Regions from separate parts of the Caproicibacterium sp. XB2 genome, predicted to be linked through region 2. Evidence: a T-box and tRNA genes for the amino acid it is inferred to sense, from the RefSeq annotation. Region 2 holds a T-box; the other holds one or more tRNA genes.

The links. The T-box of region 2 lies ahead of tyrS (tyrosine--tRNA ligase). A T-box ahead of a tRNA ligase gene usually reads a tRNA of that ligase, here a tRNA-Tyr.
Region 1: it encodes a tRNA-Tyr, which carries the amino acid that the T-box ahead of tyrS (tyrosine--tRNA ligase) is inferred to sense. The anticodon was not compared.

What each region holds. Positions count from the first base shown of each region.
Region 1 covers NZ_CP173227.1:1,222,865-1,233,136, reverse strand. The annotation lists gene ACIHKT_RS06190 (toxic anion resistance protein) at 1-765, shown strand, start outside; gene metA (homoserine O-succinyltransferase) at 810-1,754, shown strand; tRNA gene ACIHKT_RS06180 (tRNA-Thr) at 1,860-1,935, shown strand; tRNA gene ACIHKT_RS06175 (tRNA-Tyr) at 1,974-2,057, shown strand; gene ACIHKT_RS06170 (helix-turn-helix domain-containing protein) at 2,497-2,793, opposite strand; gene ACIHKT_RS06165 (DUF3789 domain-containing protein) at 3,896-3,979, opposite strand; gene ACIHKT_RS06160 (sugar transferase) at 4,166-4,870, shown strand; gene ACIHKT_RS06155 (hypothetical protein) at 4,930-6,384, shown strand; gene ACIHKT_RS06150 (YveK family protein) at 6,497-7,222, shown strand; gene ACIHKT_RS06145 (CpsD/CapB family tyrosine-protein kinase) at 7,206-7,949, shown strand; gene ACIHKT_RS06140 (CpsB/CapC family capsule biosynthesis tyrosine phosphatase) at 7,963-8,670, shown strand; gene ACIHKT_RS06135 (VanZ family protein) at 8,672-9,145, shown strand; gene ACIHKT_RS06130 (hypothetical protein) at 9,165-9,953, shown strand; gene ACIHKT_RS06125 (class D sortase) at 9,950-10,272, shown strand, end outside.
Region 2 covers NZ_CP173227.1:1,108,373-1,118,644, reverse strand. The annotation lists gene yfmH (EF-P 5-aminopentanol modification-associated protein YfmH) at 1-260, shown strand, start outside; gene lgt (prolipoprotein diacylglyceryl transferase) at 327-1,292, shown strand; gene folD (bifunctional methylenetetrahydrofolate dehydrogenase/methenyltetrahydrofolate cyclohydrolase FolD) at 1,313-2,176, shown strand; gene dxs (1-deoxy-D-xylulose-5-phosphate synthase) at 2,195-4,054, shown strand; gene ACIHKT_RS05600 (TlyA family RNA methyltransferase) at 4,051-4,866, shown strand; gene ACIHKT_RS05595 (NAD(+)/NADH kinase) at 4,863-5,717, shown strand; gene ACIHKT_RS05590 (arginine repressor) at 5,719-6,168, shown strand; gene recN (DNA repair protein RecN) at 6,173-7,855, shown strand; T-box leader at 7,912-8,174, shown strand; gene tyrS (tyrosine--tRNA ligase) at 8,237-9,463, shown strand; gene ACIHKT_RS05575 (YfhO family protein) at 9,605-10,272, shown strand, end outside.

The DNA.
Region 1 (10,272 bases), 110 kb from region 2:
AGCAGCAATAAGATTACTGCCCTGAAAGCACGCTATGCCAAAGCGGAAACCAATGTGGACCAAATCTGCGACGCACTGGAAGAGCATCAGGTGAAGCTGCTAAAGGACATTTCTGTACTGGATAAAATGTATGAGGTCAATAAGACTTACTTTAAGGAACTGTCCATGTACCTGATTGCAGGCAAGAAAAAGCTGGAGCAGGTGCGTACACAGGACCTTCCCCAAATGCAGGCAAAGGCACAGGTGTCCGGTCTGCCGGAGGATGCCCAGTCTGCCAATGACCTTTCCAACATGTGTACACGCTTTGAAAAGAAGCTGCACGATTTGGAGCTGACACGCATGGTCGCCATTCAAATGGCACCGCAGCTTCGCTTGGTGCAGAACAATGACCTGCTGATGAGCGAAAAGATACAGTCTACACTGGTGAACACAATTCCTCTGTGGAAAAGTCAGATGGTTTTGGCACTGGGCGTGGAACATTCCACCCAGGCTGCCAAAGCACAGCGGGAAGTAACGGATATGACCAATGAACTGCTGCGTAAGAATGCAGATACCCTGAAGATAGCTACGGTTGAAACGCAGAAAGAATCTGAGCGCGGTGTCGTTGATATGGAGACGCTGCAGCATACCAATGAAACGCTGATTTCTACACTGGATGAAGTCATGCAGATTCAACAGCAAGGCCGCGAAAAGCGCGCACAGGCAGAACAGCAACTTGGCAAACTGGAAAGTGACCTGAAGAACAAGCTTTTGCAGCTGCGCTGACAAACGGCCGCAACCCATTTTGTATTTATCGGGAGGCGCCTTTCTTGCCCATTAAAATACCAAATTCACTGCCGGCTCGCTCCGTACTGGAAAACGAACATATCTTTGTCATGACGGAACGACGGGCTTTACATCAGGATATTCGTCCGCTGCGCATTGCGCTGGTGAACCTGATGCCAACAAAAATTACGACGGAAACGCAAATTTTGCGCTGCCTTGCCAGTACGCCCCTGCAAATAGAGGTTGATTTGGTGCAGACCGTCACACATAAGTCTAAAAATACGCCGGAGGACCATCTCCTGCGTTTTTATGAGACGTTTGACGACATTAAAGACCGTGTTTATGACGGCTGCATCATCACCGGTGCACCGGTGGAACTGATGAAATATGAAGATGTGGATTACTGGCCGGAGTTATGCCGCATTTTTGAGTGGACTAAGACCAATGTCCATTCCACTTTCCATATCTGCTGGGCGGCACAGGCCGGACTATATTACCATTATGGAATTCCCAAGTATGTTCTGCCCAAAAAGCTGTTCGGCGTTTTTCCACATTATGCACTGAAGAAAAAATCCCGTTTGTTTCGGGGCTTTGACGACGTTTATTGGGCACCGCATTCCCGCCAGACAGAGGTCCGTGCGGAGGATATTGAAAAGGTGCCGCAGCTGCGCATTATGTCCGTTTCACCGGAAGCAGGTGTGCATATTGTTAGTGACCAGGACGGCCGCCAGTATTTCGTCATGGGTCATTCGGAATATGATACGGAAACGCTGGGGCAGGAGTACCGGCGTGACTTAGAAAAAGGCGAGCCTATTGCCATGCCGAAGCACTATTATCCCGGTGATGACCCTTCCCGTGCGCCTGTTAATAATTGGCGTGCGACCGGCCAGCTGCTGTATACCAACTGGCTTAACTACTTTGTGTATCAGACAACACCGTTTGACCTGCGCACAATGGGAAATGACTCTTTGGACTGCGCTATGCTCTAAAAAACAGCACAGACGTTTTTCCTAAACTAAAAGCAAAAAGTTACAAAAAATGCTTGACAAATTGAAGAGCATCCTTTATAATATATACTTGTCAGTCAGAGATACGCTGGCGTAGCTCAGTTGGTAGAGCAGCTGATTTGTAATCAGCCGGTCGAAGGTTCGAGTCCTTTTGCCAGCTCCAATCTGACGGACAAGGCAGCTGCTGGTTGGCTGCGATATGGAGGAGTTCCCGAGTGGACAAAGGGGACAGACTGTAAATCTGCTGCTTCGGCTTCAATGGTTCGAATCCATTCTCCTCCACCAAAATGTTCCACGATAACAAGGCCAAGCAGGAAACTGCTTGGCCTTGTTATCGTTGGGGGCAGACATCATCATAAGCTTTCAAGGTTCGGATTGAAAAGTAAAAAATGAAGCGGCTCACAACCTTGTGCGAAAGGTGTGAACCGCTTAATGTATGAAGTAAATGCTATAATGAAGCATAAACTGCATTTCACAAGTCATAATGGTTCTCGTAAACCTTTATGGCGCAAGGTTGCGGGATGTCTTCCAAACATTCCGCACCTGTGAGTGTAAATTATTTTTTACTTCTTTTATTATACCATTATATGGCATGATAATTTGGTAAGAATTTACATCCTTCCCTTTTGGGAAAGCTCTTTCTTTTATATACCGCTTTTGTACACAAAAAGGAGTCCGACATTATGTCGGACTCCTCTGATTATGAAGATGGTTTTTGAATTTATTATGTCGGAATTACTTGAGAAGAAGCTAATATCCCGGCTACATTTTTTGAAGCATAATCCTTAGCATCTGCTATAAGTGATTTATCATTAGAGTTGGCTCGACCACGGCGTTCCACATATAGCCCTTCTGGTCCTTCTTCCAGATAAATTCGTTCCCATTGAGCAACGCTTTTATGGTCAGACACGTGAAACTGCCGCGCTGCTTCACTGTAACTGAGTTTCTCTGTTTGCATAGCTTCTACAACCTGCTGTTTGAATTCTCCTGTGTATCGTTTCTTTGCTTTACCTTTTGGCATAAAAACACCCCATTTGTTTTCAGTATATCATACTGCCTAACAAATGGTCTGTTCCGAGCCTTCATTCCCAAGGGCGCATCTGTTGAGGACTCCTCTCAAAAGTACATCCTGTCCGCCGCTGACGATCTGAACGGGCTGCCACGCAAAAAACTCGGCTACCGTACCCCGGAGGAACTGTTTGAAGTGTTCCTTGATTCTGTTTTCGCAACCTGACGGCTGTGGCAACCACGCCCTCGACGGAAGCCAAGGCTTCTATCTCGTCCGTGGTTCTGATTAACTAATTTTTACTGTGCGGGTGTCCAACTTGCACTTGCAATTTGCGGCATAGTTAAAGCTGAAAGTCCAGTAATTCATGGCTTTCAGCTTTTTATTATGTCAAAATAATGTCAAAATAAAATGTACCCTATTTTTGAGTCATTGGGATTCTCATTCTTTGAATGTCTTAGACACCATTCATTTTACCGGAATCCCAATGACTTTTCTATACCCTTTTTGCCATTTCAAAATTGCGAACTTTTTTATTATATGCTAGGGGGTGCGGACACAAAATTGCTTGCCATTACAAAGGCGTATAAGGCTTATCTTCTATAAAATGATGTTTTACAACAGATCAAATTCAGTTGACGTGCGGAAAAACATTTTTCGCAATCACTGAAAATCATACGGTAACAAAAAAAATGGCCTAATCTATAAATATTCATAAAAACGGTTGAACATTGTAAAAAAGCAGACTATATAATAAAAAACAGGTGGTAAAAAATGGGGGAATCAAAGATCGTTTATTTTATACTAAAGGAAAAAAGTGTATAAGGCTTGTCCCCTTTCAATGATGTTTTACGATAGAACAAGGACCCATAGAAAACAGGCGCTTTCTTTACCTATTGTTCAGTGGGCACTTATTTGTGCAGGATAAAATCCGGCAGATACTTGGAAAATGACTGATCTATACAGTTGTAATTATTGACAACAGATGGGGAATGTAGTACAATATATGAAAATAGAGATAAAACAGGGAAGAAATGCCCCCAGAAATAAACTGAATAAATAAAGAAAAAACATGAAATAAGTCGCGACATTCAAATATATTTAAATAATTTTCAACTTATTTTTTTCGCTTTATTTGGAATAAACACATGGTTGTAATGCCAGCCCAAAATCCAAGAATCATTCCAACAATGAATTTCATCTTCTACCCTCCTGTGAAATGACTATTTTTTATTATATATCGAACTTAGTTTGGACGGATATAAGCAGATTATAATAAAAAGTGTTTATATAAATCGTCGAACGACCGGTTCTCTATTTGTTAATTGGGTGTATATCATCACAATAGGAATGGCTAAGACAGAGAAAAATGGAAGGGAAGAGAAAGATGAAATCCGAAGAGGCGCTATTTAACCCTGACTTTGCAAAGGACAATGCAAAAAAAGAACGAAAGATATGTTTTGCTTCTAAAAGCCGAGTAAAACAACGACGGCTGTATTTTGCAGTTAAAAGAGTGATGGACATTGTACTAAGTTTGCTTGCCCTTATTTTACTTTCCCCATTGTTTTTAATTGTTGCCATTCTGATTAAGGCTGACAGCCCGGGACCAGCCTTTTATATTCATAATCGTGTAGGAAAAAACGGCAAAACATTTCGAATGTATAAGTTCCGAAGTATGTGCGTAGATGCGGATCGGTATCTGGGTAAACTAGCTGCACAAAATGAGCGGGAAGGCCCGGCTTTTAAAATAAGTGATGACCCTCGTATTACGAGGGTGGGACGGGTGATTCGCCGCACTTGCATAGATGAATTGCCGCAGCTGCTGAATATTTTGAAAGGTGATATGAGTATTGTAGGTCCACGCCCACCTCTGCCGGCGGAAGTAGAGCAGTATACACCTTATCAATATCAGCGGCTAGCTGCAAAGCCAGGGCTTACCTGCTATTGGCAGACACATAAAGGTAAAGTATCTACATTTAATGAATGGGTTGGGCTGGATATCAAATACATACAAAATCAAAACTTTCGAGTGGATGCAAAGCTTATTTTGCAGACGATTACTTTTGTCCTAAAAAACAAAGGAGATGAGTAAGCAGTATCGAGAGGATAAACGCTCTAAGCGAAAAACAATTGAACATAGGAGGAAAAAACATGAAGAAAACCAGCACAGGCGGGCGCATTGCAGCAGCTGTACTGTCTGCGGCCATGACGTTTAGCTGCTTCGGCGGTATGACAGGTGGTGCCTTTGCAGCAGATTCCAATACTGTTGACAATCGTTTACAAACATCTTTCACCAATTTCTTTAATAGTGAACTGAAGACGATGAAGAATGATAGTTCTAACTATGCTACACAGGGCGAAACAGCTATTGAATTGGTAGCATATAAACAACCGTTTAAAGTATCTAAGAACGGGACAACCGTATCTTCAACTGGCTTTGTTGATGGAGGCATTCAGTTAAAGCATCCCAATGGTGTAGAAACATCTGTGAGTGGTGACGGTCTCAACCAATGTATTGCAAATGCTATCAAGATAGCACCGGACTTCCCAAATGATTCTGCATGCACTTCGGAGGACATTGCCGGTATTTTGAATACTACAACATATAACAAAAAAGGCCTTCGTGCTTACATGACGGAGTCTGGACATGAGAATGAAGGTACAACAGCAAACTCTGCATGGTATGGTTATGCGCAGGAAGTTAAGAAAACACCGGCTTTCGCGGGCATGATAAACCGCTATTTTGAGTCTGCTATGCTGCCAAACCGTACACTCGGGGAAGCACTGAGTGGTGTTTCAGACATCGGCAGCAAGAATCTCAAATATTATTTAGGTGTAATAGGAAAACCAATCGCTTCTGATACAACACTTGACCATATTTTCAGCAATGAAGTTGTAGAAACCTGCGTCAAAAAGGCACTTGACAACTCTGACACCTACACGAAGTATTATGATGTCAATGCAAAGATAGCGGAAGCACTTAAAAATGCTTATAAAACGTCCTCTCATCCCGGCGGTGGCGGTGGAACGACTACTACACCGGTGCTCACAACAAAGGTCACCCTGAACGACGGCACAACCCGTACGGTAACGGAAAATGACACTTTGCAGATTCCAATTTCGGGCACCTATTACGTCGACTTTTCGTCCACAGAAAAGATGGACCAGTTCAACTACACAACCGGCAACGGTAATACGATTTATACAGGAACTAAGACGAAGTGGAACGGCACCAGCGGCCATTATAGCGTATATGCGCACGGCAATATCGGCGATAAAACTGGCGTTTATATCAATGGCAAGTGTGTCTTTAAGCTGCAGATTATTGCACGTCCACTCTTCTCTGATACGACCTGTGATGTTCATGTGGAACCTGGCAAGACATATGTATTTTATGTAAAGCCGAAAAACGCATATAAGAACTACACTTTCACCACAGCCAATGGAAATGTCCTGCAGACAAGCATAGTCAAAGGACTATATCCGGATAAAAATGGTAGATATTTCTGCCGTGTTAAGGTTACAAAGAAGTACAGCGGCATGGTTGGTGTCTATTGCCAAATTGACAATATGAATTATAAATTGTTTGCAGTTGGCTGTAAATAATTACATTCCATTACACAATCACTGTGCGGGCAGTATGAATCATGAAACTGTCTGCACAGTGATTGTGCTTTTATAAGTATTGACATTTTCAATAAAAGGAAGAAATGATACAATGAATGAAACGACAGAACTCGATCTGCACAGAATCCTGTTCATTTTTCGGCAGCGCTGGAAATGGATACTTTCTGGGTTCATCATAGGACTGGCACTTATGTTTGTCACCTCTAGTTTTTTAATACCCAAAAAATATACCTCCTCAGTTTCTCTCTATGTTAACAACAGCCAGCAGAAAGCCACATCGCAGGATACCGTTAATCAAGATGACTTGAATGCTTCACAGCAGTTAGTTAATACCTATATTGTCATTTTGGAAGACGACCGAGTCATGCAAAGCATTGCCGACAAGCTGAGCAAGCCGGTATCGGTGGGGCAGATGAAGAAAGCGGTCCACATGGAATCCGCCAATAAGACAGAGGTTTTATCTATCTCGGCTGAAACAACCAATCCGGAGTTATCCGCTGAAATCTGCAATACAATCGCAGATGTCGCCCCAGATGTACTGAAACGGGTTGTAAAGGCTGGGTCTGTGGAAGTAATCGGCAAGGCAACGCCGGCATCGTCACCGTCATCGCCAAATGTTGCAAAGCAGTCAGCGATAGGCGCTCTGATTGGTTTGATGATTATGATTATTGTATCCTTGCTGGCAGAAGTGTTGGATACAACGATTAAGGGTGAAGAAGATGTGAAAAAGCGGCTAAATATCCCTGTACTTGGCGAAATACCTCATCTAGAAAATCAAACTCGTGCAGGAGGTAAAACTGATGAAGCTAAGAAATAAAAAGCATACTTTTGAGAATGAGGTGTCCAATAGGCTAAGCAGTCATACAAATTTCCATGCTGAAGAAGCTTATAAAATCATTCGGACAAATTTACTGTTTACTTTGGCATCTGCCAAAAATAATATTATCTTGGTATCAAGCCCAGAAGCGGCCGCCGGCAAGTCTATCACCTGCGCCAATTTGGCCATTTCCATGGCACAAACAGGGAAAAATGTCGTCCTCATAGACGCGGATATGCGAAAACCTGTTCAGCACCGTATCTTTGAATTCGCCAATACGGATGGCCTTTCAACCATTTTAAGCAAAACCGCCGATGCAGATAAAATACTTCACCACTATAAAGACACATCTTTGGATGTTATTTCGGCTGGCCCAATACCACCTAATCCGGTGGAATTGCTGAGCTCAAAAAATATGCAGGATTTCCTTGACAGCATTTCTGGTGGTTATGATTACGTTTTTATTGATACACCGCCAATCAATATGCTGTCGGATGCATTGGTACTGGAACCATATGTCAGCGGCACTGTTTTAATTGCAAGACAAAATCAAACGACATATGACTCACTGCAAAAGACAATTGACAGTATAAAGAAAGTAAATGGTACGGTGCTGGGCGTTGTTATCAATGATGTCCGGGAGAAGAGTAAACCATACAGCTCCTATTACTACGGCTCTTATGGAAGCTATTATGGAAGCTATGGCGATGGCCCTTCTTCAAAATAAAGGGGATTTGACAATGTGGACAGACTTTCATCTGCACGTTCTTCCACAGATTGATGATGGTGCATCCAGCATCGAAATGTCTATAAAAATGCTTGAAGCGTTAAGCCGCCAGCAGGTCGATTCCGTCTTTGCAACTCCCCACTTTATCTTGCACAATACCGACATCCACACATTTGTACAGGCAAGGGAAAATGCTTATCAGCAGCTAACAGGCAGCCCACTATTTCGTCCAAATTTGCCGGCCGTACAGAAAGCAGCTGAGGTTGCCATTGAGCCGGATATTTCAAAACAGGATTGTCTTCCGCTCTGCTACGAGCATCTTTCAGCTATTTTGTTGGAATTGCCTAGCAGGGGATATAAAAGCTGGGTGCTGCAGGAAATTGAAAACATCCGTTATGGTTTCAAGGTACTTCCCGTTTTGGCACATCTGGAAAGGTACCTGTGGTATGAGCCGGAAGATATAAAAGAACTTTTAAAGATACCAGGCCTTGTTGTACAGATAAACGCCAGTGCATTTGGAAAGCGTGAAGGACGGAAATTGATAAAAGAACTATATGAACAGAATGCTCCGGTCATAGTTGGAACGGATTCTCATAACTGCGGCTCAAGGTGTCCAAACCTCAATATCATGGAAGCAACCATTCACAAATATCGTTTTAAGGAATGGGAACCATGGCTGCAAAAAACAAAAGAATGGTTCCTTTCGCAGAAGCGGATATGATATGAAAAAACGCATTTTCTGGGTTCTATTATTGGGAGCTTGTCTGGCCGCTATATTCTTCTTTTCAAGTCAAAATTATTATCAGACAAATAACACAAGCGGCAAAATTTCCATGGTAATCGTTCAAATTGCTAAAGACGTGGGCGCTGTACCGGCGGGAAGCAGCACAGCTTATCAAGCGGTAAACGTCTGTATTAGAAAGATTGCACATTTTACTATTTTCTTTCTGCTCGGTGTAAACATCAGCATGATTGTGTGGACCTTTGGCCACCTTTCAAACAGCAAAAGGCTTGTGATTTCTTTAGCTGCAGGATTTATATGCGCCTGTGGAGATGAATTTCATCAGCGGTTTGTTATGGCAAGAACTTCTTCATTCCGTGATGTTTGTATAGATACGGCGGGTGTGCTGTTGGCAGTCTTCATTGTCCGTTCTGTGGAACATAGAAAGCACTCCAGCTATCCTGGTAAAGGGTGATATAAGGATGAAAATGAAATTGAAAAGAATCGTTGCAGCTGCACTTGCGGCCATGGTTTTCATGAGTGCGGCAATTCCATCATATGCGGCTTCAAAAGGTGAAATTATGGCTGAAATTGAGGCCGGCGTGGTTGTGAATGGCCGAACGATATATGCTCCTAATAAGTATGTAGCTATGGCACAGAGCTATTTGAATTCTCACAACCTTACGGATGCGCAACTCACCCGCATCTTGAATGCCGTTCAGATTGTCAAGGTTAAAGTAGCAAAAAAGCTATCGGAGAAAGAAAATGCTAATTCACAGGTAAATTCGTCATCAGTAAACAGTGCTGTCAATCATAATGGAACAACCAGCGGCCAGCCAGCTGGAAGTGCATCCACTACAGCATCCAGTAAAGCATCGATGACGGGAACAGCCAGTGCAGACAGTTATGCTGGTACCCCCAAGATAAATACAGGCTCTGCGTTGCCTTCAAAAACAGATGATGCAATTATAAAAAGCTTTGACTTTGGAAACAAAAATCTCACGACACAGCAGCGGCTTGCACTTAGCAGTGCAGTGGTGGAAGTGGCAGAAGCAGCAGGTGCTACCGTAACGACAAATGGAGACAACGTTGTTATCGTCGACAAATATGGAAATACATACAATGTTGAACAAGCGAATCCTATTAAGGATACGGGAATTCATTATTCATGGATACCGGCCATTCTTGCTGCTTCCAGTATCGTTGTGGTTGTCATTGGAAGTGCGTGTGTGTTTATTTGGTTAAAGAAAAAGCGTTTGAATGCAGGTGGGGAATCAATATGAAAGAGAGTCATCATAGTCATGTTCGTTTCCGCAACATCGTGAAGTTTATCGTCACGCCGCTGCTGTTTTGTGCGATTGCGGCTTCTCTAATTATAGTTGTAGCGAATCCTATTATAAAGCCGTACACAGATTTATTTCAGGTGACGTTTTTGCAGAAGCCGCCTACGTTTAGTGGTGGAATATCTAACATTTATCAGAATAATGGCCAAAGTGAATTGACCAAATCAAGCATGAAGTCTCCCAACGATATGCCGATTCAAGGACAGCAGATAGGGACACTTACAATCCAGAGTGCAAAAATTGATACTCCCGTCATATA
Region 2 (10,272 bases):
AGGAGCTGGAACGTGTCCGTCAGGACGGGTTGGACCCAGAGCTGTTTGAGAACGCCAAGCGGTCCGTTTATGGCCGCATTATTTCCGGGTTCAACAGTGTGGAAAGCCTTGCAAATGGCATGATAGCCGACTGTTTTGCGGGCCGCAGTTTGGTAGCAGATGTAAACGCAGCGGCTGCTGTGACCAAAGCGGCGGCGGAAAAGCGGCTGCAGACACAGCTGCTGCCGCAGAATGCGGTTCTGTCCATTGTGGAGCCGTAAACTATGAGAAAAGCCCTGCCTGCCGATGCATTTTCGGCACTGGCACTGCGGGAGGAGAGAGGATAAATGATGTATCACGTTCAGTTCCCTGGACTGGGGATTTACCTGACGATACAGCGTGCCGCATTCAGTATTGGTTCATTTCATATTTACTGGTACGGGATTCTGATTGCTGCCGGGTTCCTGCTGGCAGTTTTTTACGCCATGAAAAGCGCCCGCAAGTTTGGGCTGGACCCCGACAAGTTGATGAACTGCATTCTGGTAGGCATTCTGTGTGGAATTGTCGGTGCACGCCTTTATTTTGTTCTCTTTTACCCAGGCGATATGTACCTGCGCAATCCCTCTGAGATATGGAATATTCACGACGGCGGACTGGCCATTTACGGCGGTATTATCGGGGGCCTGCTGGGCGGCTGCATCACAGCAAAAATCTGCAGGCAGAAAATCACGTCCCTGCTGGACATTGCGTCGCTCGGGTTCCTTATTGGCCAGAGTATTGGCCGCTGGGGAAACTTTATCAATCAGGAAGCGTTTGGTGTACAGACGGACTTGCCGTGGGGTATGGCGAGCGAGAACACTAGCTTTGTTACAGTACATCCATGCTTTCTCTATGAATCCATGTGGTGCCTGCTGGGTTTCATTCTGTTGCACTTTTTCAGCCGCAAGCTGCGCCGTTACGACGGACAGGTCTTCCTGTTGTACCTATTGTGGTACGGCATAGAGCGCTTCTTTGTAGAAGGCCTGCGTACAGATAGCCTGCTGCTGCCGGGAACGTTGCTGCGTGTGTCACAGGTGCTGGCGGGCACTTTGGTCATCTTCAGCATAGCCTTGCTGGTCATTTTCCGGCGCCGTACTGTTTTGACCGGTGCCGGCAGCCCACGTGTCGTAGCGCTGAACGCCATTGACGACAGCATTCCGGAGGATTTGGTAACGGATGATACGGTACAAAAACTGATAGACGGCACACAGCCTGCCACTAAACAGCAGACCGAACCGGTCAGTGAAACGGATATACCGGAACAAAAACAATAAAAATCGGGAGGCTACCACAAATGGGCAAACGGATAGACGGAAAAGCAATTTCTGCCGAAGTGCGCGCCAGGGTGAAAGAAGAGGTTACGCAGATGAAAGCGGCGGGCATTACGCCCGGCCTGGCAGTTGTGCTGGTCGGCGATGATGCCGCCTCTCATACTTATGTACGCAATAAAAAGAAAGCTTGTGTGGAAACTGGCATTTACAGTGAAGTGTACACGCTTTCTGCTGCGGCAACGCAGCAGGAGCTGATGGCACTGGTGCAGAGCCTGAATGCCCGTCCGGAAATCGACGGCATTTTGGTACAGCTGCCTCTGCCGAAGGGATTGGACGAGGATGCGGTCATCAATGCCATTGACCCCACGAAGGACGTGGACGCATTTCATCCCTCCAATGTCGGCCACATTATGATAGGTGACTATTCGTTCCTGCCCTGTACACCGGCGGGCATTATGGAGATGCTGCGCCATGAAAAGATAGACATACAGGGAAAGCGCTGTGTGGTTGTGGGCCGCAGCAACATTGTCGGCAAACCAATGGTCATGCTGCTTCTGCACGCCAACGGCACTGTTACAGTATGTCACAGCAAAACGCGGGATCTTGCGGGCATTTGCCGGCAGGCGGATATTTTGGTGGCAGCTGTCGGGAAGCCGAAGTTCATTACCCGTGAAATGGTCAAGCCCGACGCCGTAGTCATTGACGTGGGCATGGACCGGGACGAAAACGGAAAGCTTTGCGGCGATGTGGATTATGACGCCGTGGAACCGATTGCTTCTTATATTACGCCGGTGCCGGGCGGTGTCGGCCCCATGACGATTTCCATGTTGCTTCAAAATACTTTGACAGCGGCGCGCCTGCACCACGGCGTAACAACGGCCAGATAAAACGGGGGAGCAGAAAATATGTCCAAGCTCCTAGATCATATTGATTCTCCGGATGACCTAAAAAAATTGAATTTAGCGCAGCTGCAGCAGCTGTGTTCCGAGATACGGTCGGCCATTATTCATACTGTTTCCAAAAACGGCGGACATCTCGCCTCCAACCTTGGCTGTGTTGAGCTGACAGTGGCGCTGCGCCGGGTGTTCAGTTCACCGGACGATGCCATTGTTTGGGACGTTGGCCATCAGTCCTATACACACAAGCTGTTGACCGGCCGCCGGAAACAGTTCCCAACCATCCGCTGCAAAGGTGGCCTTTCCGGATTCCCTAATCGGCAGGAAAGTAAGTGGGACACTTTTACCGCCGGACACAGCAGCACTTCTATTTCGGCCGCGTTCGGCATTGCCGAGGCAAAGGCGCTTTCCGGCAAGCCGGGGCACGTCATTGCGGTGATTGGTGACGGAGCGCTGACCGGCGGCATGGCCTATGAGGGCCTGAATAATGCCGGCCGCTTCGGTAAAAATTTTATTGTTATATTAAATGATAATAAAATGTCCATTTCCCGCAGTGTGGGTGCAATGGCACGGTATCTGGCACAAATTCGGACAAAACCAGCTTACCTGCGGGCAAAATCCCATGTAGAGGACGCACTGCAGCATATTCCCGTTATCGGCGGGCCGGTGTGTGACAGCATTACCGTGGCAAAAACCATGGTGCGTTCGGTGCTTTACAACAGCACCTTTTTTGAGGATATGGGCTTTAACTACTATGGCCCATTTGATGGGCACAACTTGCCGCAGATGATTGAAGTGCTGGAAAATGCCGGACAGATTGACCACCCAATCTTATTGCACGTTGTTACCAAAAAGGGCAGGGGATACTCTTATGCAGAGGAAAATCCGGACACCTACCACGGCGTTTCCAGTTTCAATATTCTGACGGGTAAGCCAAACGCCAAAGGCGGTGACAATTTCAGCAGTGTGTTTGGCAGCACACTGTGCAGCCTGGCGGAAAAGGACAGCCGCATTTGTGCCATTACGGCTTCCATGAAAACCGGTACTGGCCTAGAGACTTTCAGCCGGCGCTTTCCAAAGCGCTTTTTCGACACCGGCATTGCCGAGGAACATGCGGTCACCTTTTCAGGCGGCCTTGCCAGCCAGGGAATGCTGCCGGTTTTTGCGGTGTATTCTACTTTTTTACAGCGCGGATATGACCAGATTATCCATGATGTAGCGATACAGAAAGTAAAGGTCGTTTTTGGTGTGGACCGTGCAGGTATTGTCGGGGAGGATGGCGAAACGCATCAGGGCATTTTTGATGCTGCCTTTCTCAATACCATTCCCGGTATTACGATATTTTCACCTTGCTACTACGACGAACTAATCACGGACCTGCACCGCGCGCTGTATGAAGTGCCCGGCGCGGTGGCGGTGCGTTATCCGCGCGGTGCGGAACCGTTCCGTCCGGCAGATTTTCTGCGTACCGGCCGTGACTACGACCGCTATGGCCCGGCAGATGCTTCCTGTGCCATTGTTACCTATGGGCGGTTGTTTGCCAATGCCTGCCGTGCACAGCAGGCACTGCAGGAGAAAGGCATTCCCGTGGAAATCATTAAGCTTAACTGCATTAAACCGATTGCCGACGGCGCTGTACAGGCGGCAGCGGATAAACAGACGGCCTTCTTCTTCGAGGAAGGAATGCAGCAGGGCGGTATCGGTGAACATTTTCTGTACCTGCTGTTTAGCAAACAGTTTTGTGGGCATGCTTACCTGCATGGCATTCAGGATTTTGTCCCGCATGCCACGGCGGCCCAGTGTCTGCAGTCCCTGGGACTGGACGCGGACGGTATGATACAAACCATAACAACGGAGTGTAAAAATTGAGTAATAAAGTTAGGCTGGACGTTTTAATGACACAGAACGGCTTTGCGGAAAGCAGAGAAAAGGCCAAGGCCATTATCATGTCCGGAGATGTATTTATTCAGAATCAGCGGTATGATAAACCCGGTATGCTGGTGCCAGCAGACGCAAAGCTGGACGTGCGTGGCGGACCGCGCTATGTCAGCCGCGGCGGACTGAAGCTGGAAAAAGCCATGGCCTCGTTTCCGATTACATTGACGGGAAAGGTCACGATGGACATTGGGGCCTCCACTGGCGGCTTTACGGACTGCATGCTGCAAAACGGTGCCAGCCGTGTTTATTCTGTGGATGTTGGCTATGGGCAGCTTGCGTGGAAACTGCGTACGGACTCTCGTGTAGTGAATCTGGAACGCACCAATGTGCGCTATCTGACACACGAACAGGTGCCGGAGCAGGTGGACTTTTTCAGCGTGGACGTAGCTTTTATCTCTCTGCGGCTGGTTTTGCCGGTTGCCCACGGCTTTTTGAAGGACGGCGGACAGGCTGTATGCCTGATTAAACCGCAGTTCGAGGCCGGCCGGGAAAAGGTGGGGAAGAAAGGTGTTGTGCGTGACCCGGCAGTTCATGAGGAGGTCATTGCAAACATTACGGATTTTGTCCTGCACAACGGTTTTTCCGTGCGGGGCCTTACTTATTCGCCGGTGCGCGGGCCGGAGGGGAACATTGAGTACTTACTCTATTTGCAGAAAGCGGACACACCTTCTTCGGTGCCGCTGGATATTCCCGCACTGGTTGCTGAGTCACATCGTGTACTGAATGGTGGTGGAAAGAAATGATTATCGCTCTGCTGCCCAATCTAAGAAAAGCGCATGCTCCGCGCTGCACACATGAAATTATCAAATGCCTGCATGAGCTGGGTGCAAAAATATATATGCGTGCTTCTGACCGGCAGCAGGCCTATGACGCGGACCGCTGGGTTGACGATTTTCAGGAGCTGCTAGGTTCCTGCAGCGCAGCCATTGCGGTCGGCGGCGACGGCACCATCATTCATGAAGCGCGGCATACCGCTATTGCGGGCAGGCCGATTCTTGGTGTCAACACTGGCCGGCTCGGTTTTGTGGCTGGGCTGGAACCAAATGAACTGGGCCTGTTAAAAAATCTGGTGCGGGGCAATTATACACTGGAAAACCGCCTGATGCTGCGTGCCCGGTTTGAGACGGACGGCGTTACCCGCCAAACAGACGCTTTAAATGATGTTGTGATTGCCCGTGGTACGCGCTCAAAGATTATTGATTTTGAAGTTGGTTTTAACGACAATGAAATGACACACTACCGGGCAGACGGCCTCATTTTTGCAACACCGACCGGCAGCACCGCCTATTCGCTTTCTGCAGGCGGTCCAGTATTGGACCCGGGCGTCAGTGCCTTTCTGCTGACACCCATCTGTTCCCTTTCGCTGGCAAGCCGTCCGGTGGTTTTCAGTCCGGACGCCTGCCTGACTGTAAAGACTTTTTCCGCAGCAGAGGAGCAAAACTACCTGACGGTGGACGGCGACGACGCCATTCCGCTGCAGGCGGGCCAGCAGGTAATAGTCAGTCGTTCCCCCTATACAGCACAGTTTATTAAGCTGAAGCAAAATCATTTTTACGAAGTTGTCAATAAAAAACTGATAGAGAGGAGGACCTAATATGAAGGCACGCCGCCATGCGAAAATTTTGGAACTAATCAGCCAATATGATATCGATACGCAGGAGGAGCTTCTGCGCCGTCTGCGTGACACCGGATTTGAGGTGACACAGGCCACCGTTTCCCGCGATATTAAAGAGCTGCGTCTGGTGAAGACGCTGTCGACGGACGGACAGTATCGGTATTCCACCGGCAAAGAGGACAATCGGGATATTTCCTCCAAATTTTACTCGCTGCTGCAGGATTCTGCTACATCTATCAACTGTACCGGGAACCTTGTTGTTATCAAATCGGTTTCCGGTATGGCACAGGCTATTTGCGCTGCAATGGACACCATGCACTGGGAAGCAGTGGTCGGTACGCTCGCCGGTGATGATACCATTTTTGTTGCTGTGCGCAGTGAGCACGCCGCCCAGCAGTTTGCGGCAGAACTCACCAGAATGATGGGGTGATTCCATGCTGGATGAACTGTATATTGAAAATATCGCCGTGATTGAAAAAGCAACGATTGATTTCGGTCCCGGTTTTAATGTTCTCACCGGTGAAACCGGCGCGGGCAAATCCATCATCATTGACGCCATTCATGCGGTGCTGGGCCAGCGGACTTCACGGGAACTGGTGCGTGCCGGTGCGAAGGGCGCCTTTGTCAGTGCGAGTTTTTCCGGCCTGACACCACAGGTTTTGCAGATACTGGACCAGCTCGGCTTTTCACCGGAGGAAGACGGCACTCTTCTGCTGCAGCGGCAGATACGCGAAGACGGGCGCACGGTGTGCCACATTGGCAGCCGGCCTGCCTCTGTCGCAGCGCTGCGGCAGCTGGGGGCACAGCTGATAAATATTCATGGCCAGCATGAAAGTTATGGCTTGCTTTCGCCGGATAACCATCTGCGTTATTTGGACCGCATGGGCGTGCCGGAAACACTGCTGCAAAAGTACCGTGGGGCTTACCGCCAATGGAAGCAGGTGCAAAAGCAGCTGACGGCGCTGGATGTAGATGAAGCTGAAAAAGTTCGCTTAACGGATCTATTGACCTATCAGATAAACGAGCTGGAAAAGGCAAACATCAAGCCCGGGGAAATACAGGATTTGCAAAACCGCCGCAAACGTATTCGTTCCGGCGGAAAAATCACTGCGTCCCTGCAAAAAGCAGTGCAGATACTGGATGGTGACGGCGAGATGCCGGGTGCCTGTGCGGCGGTACAGGAGGCGTCACGCCACTTAGCAGACGCCGCCGAGCTGCTGCCGGAACTAAGCGGCTTGTCCGGCCGGCTGGAAAGCCTTGGATACGACTTGCAGGACTGCATGGAGGAAATTCGCAGCCAGTGCGAGACGGATGCTTATGACCCGCAGGAGCTGGAGGAGATTGAGACACGGCTGGATGTGTACTATCATTTGTCGCTAAAGTACGGCAAAACAGAAAAAGAAATGCTGCAGTTTTTGCAGAAGTGCCGCCAGCAGCTAAGTTCCATTCAGCACAGCGGGGAAGAAATGCAGCGCCTGCAGAAAGAGAATGACGCTGCCGAAAAACAGGTCCGCACGCTGGGCCGGCAGCTTTCGTCCAGCCGCCGCAAAGCCGCCGCTGGATTTTCGGAACAAGTGCGGCGGGAGCTTACCTATCTCGATATGCCGGGCGTCATTTTTACCGTACAGCAGACACCCTGTGTGCCAAGCCCCAGTGGCTGTGATGATGTGCAGTTCCTCATTTCCGCCAACCCGGGTGAACCCGCGCGGCCGTTGGCAAAGATTGCTTCCGGCGGTGAATTGTCGCGTATTTTGCTGGCGATACAGTCGGTCCTTTCCGGCAGGGACAGCGTTGGAACCCTCATCTTTGATGAGGTAGACACCGGCGTTTCCGGCAGTGCGGCCCAGAAAATCGGCCAAAAGTTGCGTCAGACAGCGCGCGGACGTCAGGTGCTGTGTGTCACGCATTTGCCGCAGATTGCGGCATTAGGGGACCGACAGTATAAAATTGAGAAACATACTGAAAAGGGACGTACTTATACACAGGTAACTCTTTTGGATCACAAGGGCCGCCGGCAGGAACTGGCACGCATTATCGGCGGTACGCAGATTACACCGCTGACACTGCAGAATGCCGAGGAAATGCTGCAGCTGGCCGCCAAAGATACCGGCTGCTGACACCGCATGGCGGCCTTCACCTTGACATCTGTGTTTAAAATCACTATAATATAATTTGAATAGCTGTGAAGGGAAATGAAGTAAGCGGGAAAAGATGCCTGCAGAGAGCCGGCGGCTGGTGTGAGCCGGTGCTCTTTTCCGCCCAAATTACATCCTGGAGCTGCCCGCCGAAAGCGTTTTGCCGTGTAAGCCGGGCCGTGTGCGCACGTTACCGCGCGGAGGTATCTTTTATTTGCTTGTCCTATAAAATGTACCCGTAAGGCCGTCTTCGTGAGGGGACGGTGAACTGAGGTGGTACCGCGGAATTTCCGCCCTCTGCAGATTTTATGTGCAGAGGGCTTTTTTGCAGCCTTCTGCCAGATATTCAGGAGGTATTTTTGTATGAAAGTGTACGAGGATTTAAAGGCGCGCGGCCTTATTGCGCAGGTAACAGACGAGGAGGCCGTGCGTGACCTGCTCGACAACCACAAGTGTACATTCTATATCGGCTTTGACCCCACCGCGGACAGTCTGCACGTTGGGCATTTTGTTACCGTTATGACCATGTCCCGCCTGCAAAAAGCCGGGCATACACCCATTGCGCTGTTTGGCGGCGGCACCGGCATGATTGGTGACCCGACCGGCAAAACGGATATGCGCAAAATGCTGACACGTGAAGAAATTGACCATAATGTGGAGTGCTTCCGCAAACAGATGGCACCGTTGGTTGATTTTTCAGACGGCAAGGCTATTATGGCAAACAACGCCGACTGGCTGCTGAGCCTTAACTATATTCAGTTTATGCGGGAAATCGGTGTTCATTTTTCCGTGAACCGTATGCTGGCAGCCGAGTGTTACAAGCAGCGGCTGGAGCGCGGACTGACCTTCTTTGAAATGAACTATATGCTGATGCAGGGCTATGATTTTCTGCAGTTGAACCGCCGTTACGGCTGTGTGCTGGAGGTCGGCGGTGATGACCAGTGGAGTAATATTATCGGTGGCGTCAATCTGATTCGCTGCAAAGAGAATCGGCCGGCTTACGGCCTGACACTGGGCCTTCTGACAAACAGTGAGGGCAAAAAGATGGGCAAAACCGAAAAGGGCGCCGTGTGGCTGGACCCCGCAAAGACCAGTCCCTTCGATTTTTACCAGTACTGGCGCAATATCGGTGATGCAGACGTGGAACGCTGCCTGAAGTTCCTCACGTTCCTGCCGGTGGAGGAAATCGAAGACCTGACAAACTGTGAGGGCAGTGCACTGAATAAGGCGAAGGAAGTTCTTGCTTATGAGGTGACAAAGTCCATTCACGGCATAGAGGAAGCAGACAAGGTCCGTGAAGGCGCGCGTGCGCTGTTTGGCGGCGGTGTCAATACCGACAATATGCCCACCAGTACACTGACGGCCGCTGACCTGACAGATGGTTCCATTGGTGTGCTGGACCTGCTGGTTAAAACAAAGTTGGTTTCCAGCAAGAGTGAGGGCCGGCGTTTGGTTCAGCAGGGCGGCTTGACCTTGAACGACAGCAAGGTGAAGGACCCTGCGGCCGTGTTGACTGCCGCTGATTTTCCGAATGGTGCAGCTATTATTCGGAAGGGTAAAAAAGCATATCACAAAGTTCTGCTTAAATAAAAAGGACGGCGGGGCAGCGAAGCGGTTTTCCAGTGGGGGGAAACGGCTCCGCTGTTTTTTGCCGCTAAACCACATTTTTATGGTATACTGAATGTACTTAGAATACACGGCCGGCATTGGTCCTATAAAGGAGATGAGCGCTTGCGAAAACGGAAAAAGTGGGCAGTTTGGGCGGCACCGCTGGCGGTGCTGGTCCTGCTTTGTGCCTGCTTTGCGTCTGCCGGACTGTACCCGTTTGGAACAAAAACCCTGTCTTGGTGTGACATGAATCACCAGACTGTCCCGCTGCTGATGGATTTTCAGGATATCCTGAGGGGAAAATCCTCTATGCTGCTGAACTTGCAGAATGCGGGCGGTATGAGCTTTTGGGGCGTCTTTTTCTTTTTTCTGTCCAGTCCGTTTACCTTCCTGATTTCCTTTCTACCCAAAGCATCTTTTTACCTGTTTATGAACGTGCTGGTGCTGTTGAAAATGTCCCTTTGTGCCTGCACGGCATCCATTTTGTTTCTGCACACGTTTTCTCGGCTGGACGGTGTGCGAATTTCCTGTCTTTCAGTTATGTACGCGTGTTCCGGCTTTGCACTGATGTATTATCAGAATATCGTCTGGCTGGACATTGCCTGTCTGTTTCCACTTTTAGTGTTGGGCGTGTGCAGGCTGCGGGAAGCGGAAAAACCAGCGCTGTTTCTTTGGACATTATCGGCGATTATTGTTGTGGACTATTACCTAAGCGCCATGGTGCTGTTCTGGCTGGTGCTGCTGTTTTCCATTTTGTCCTCTTTTGTGGTCAACCGTACCCGCTGCAGACG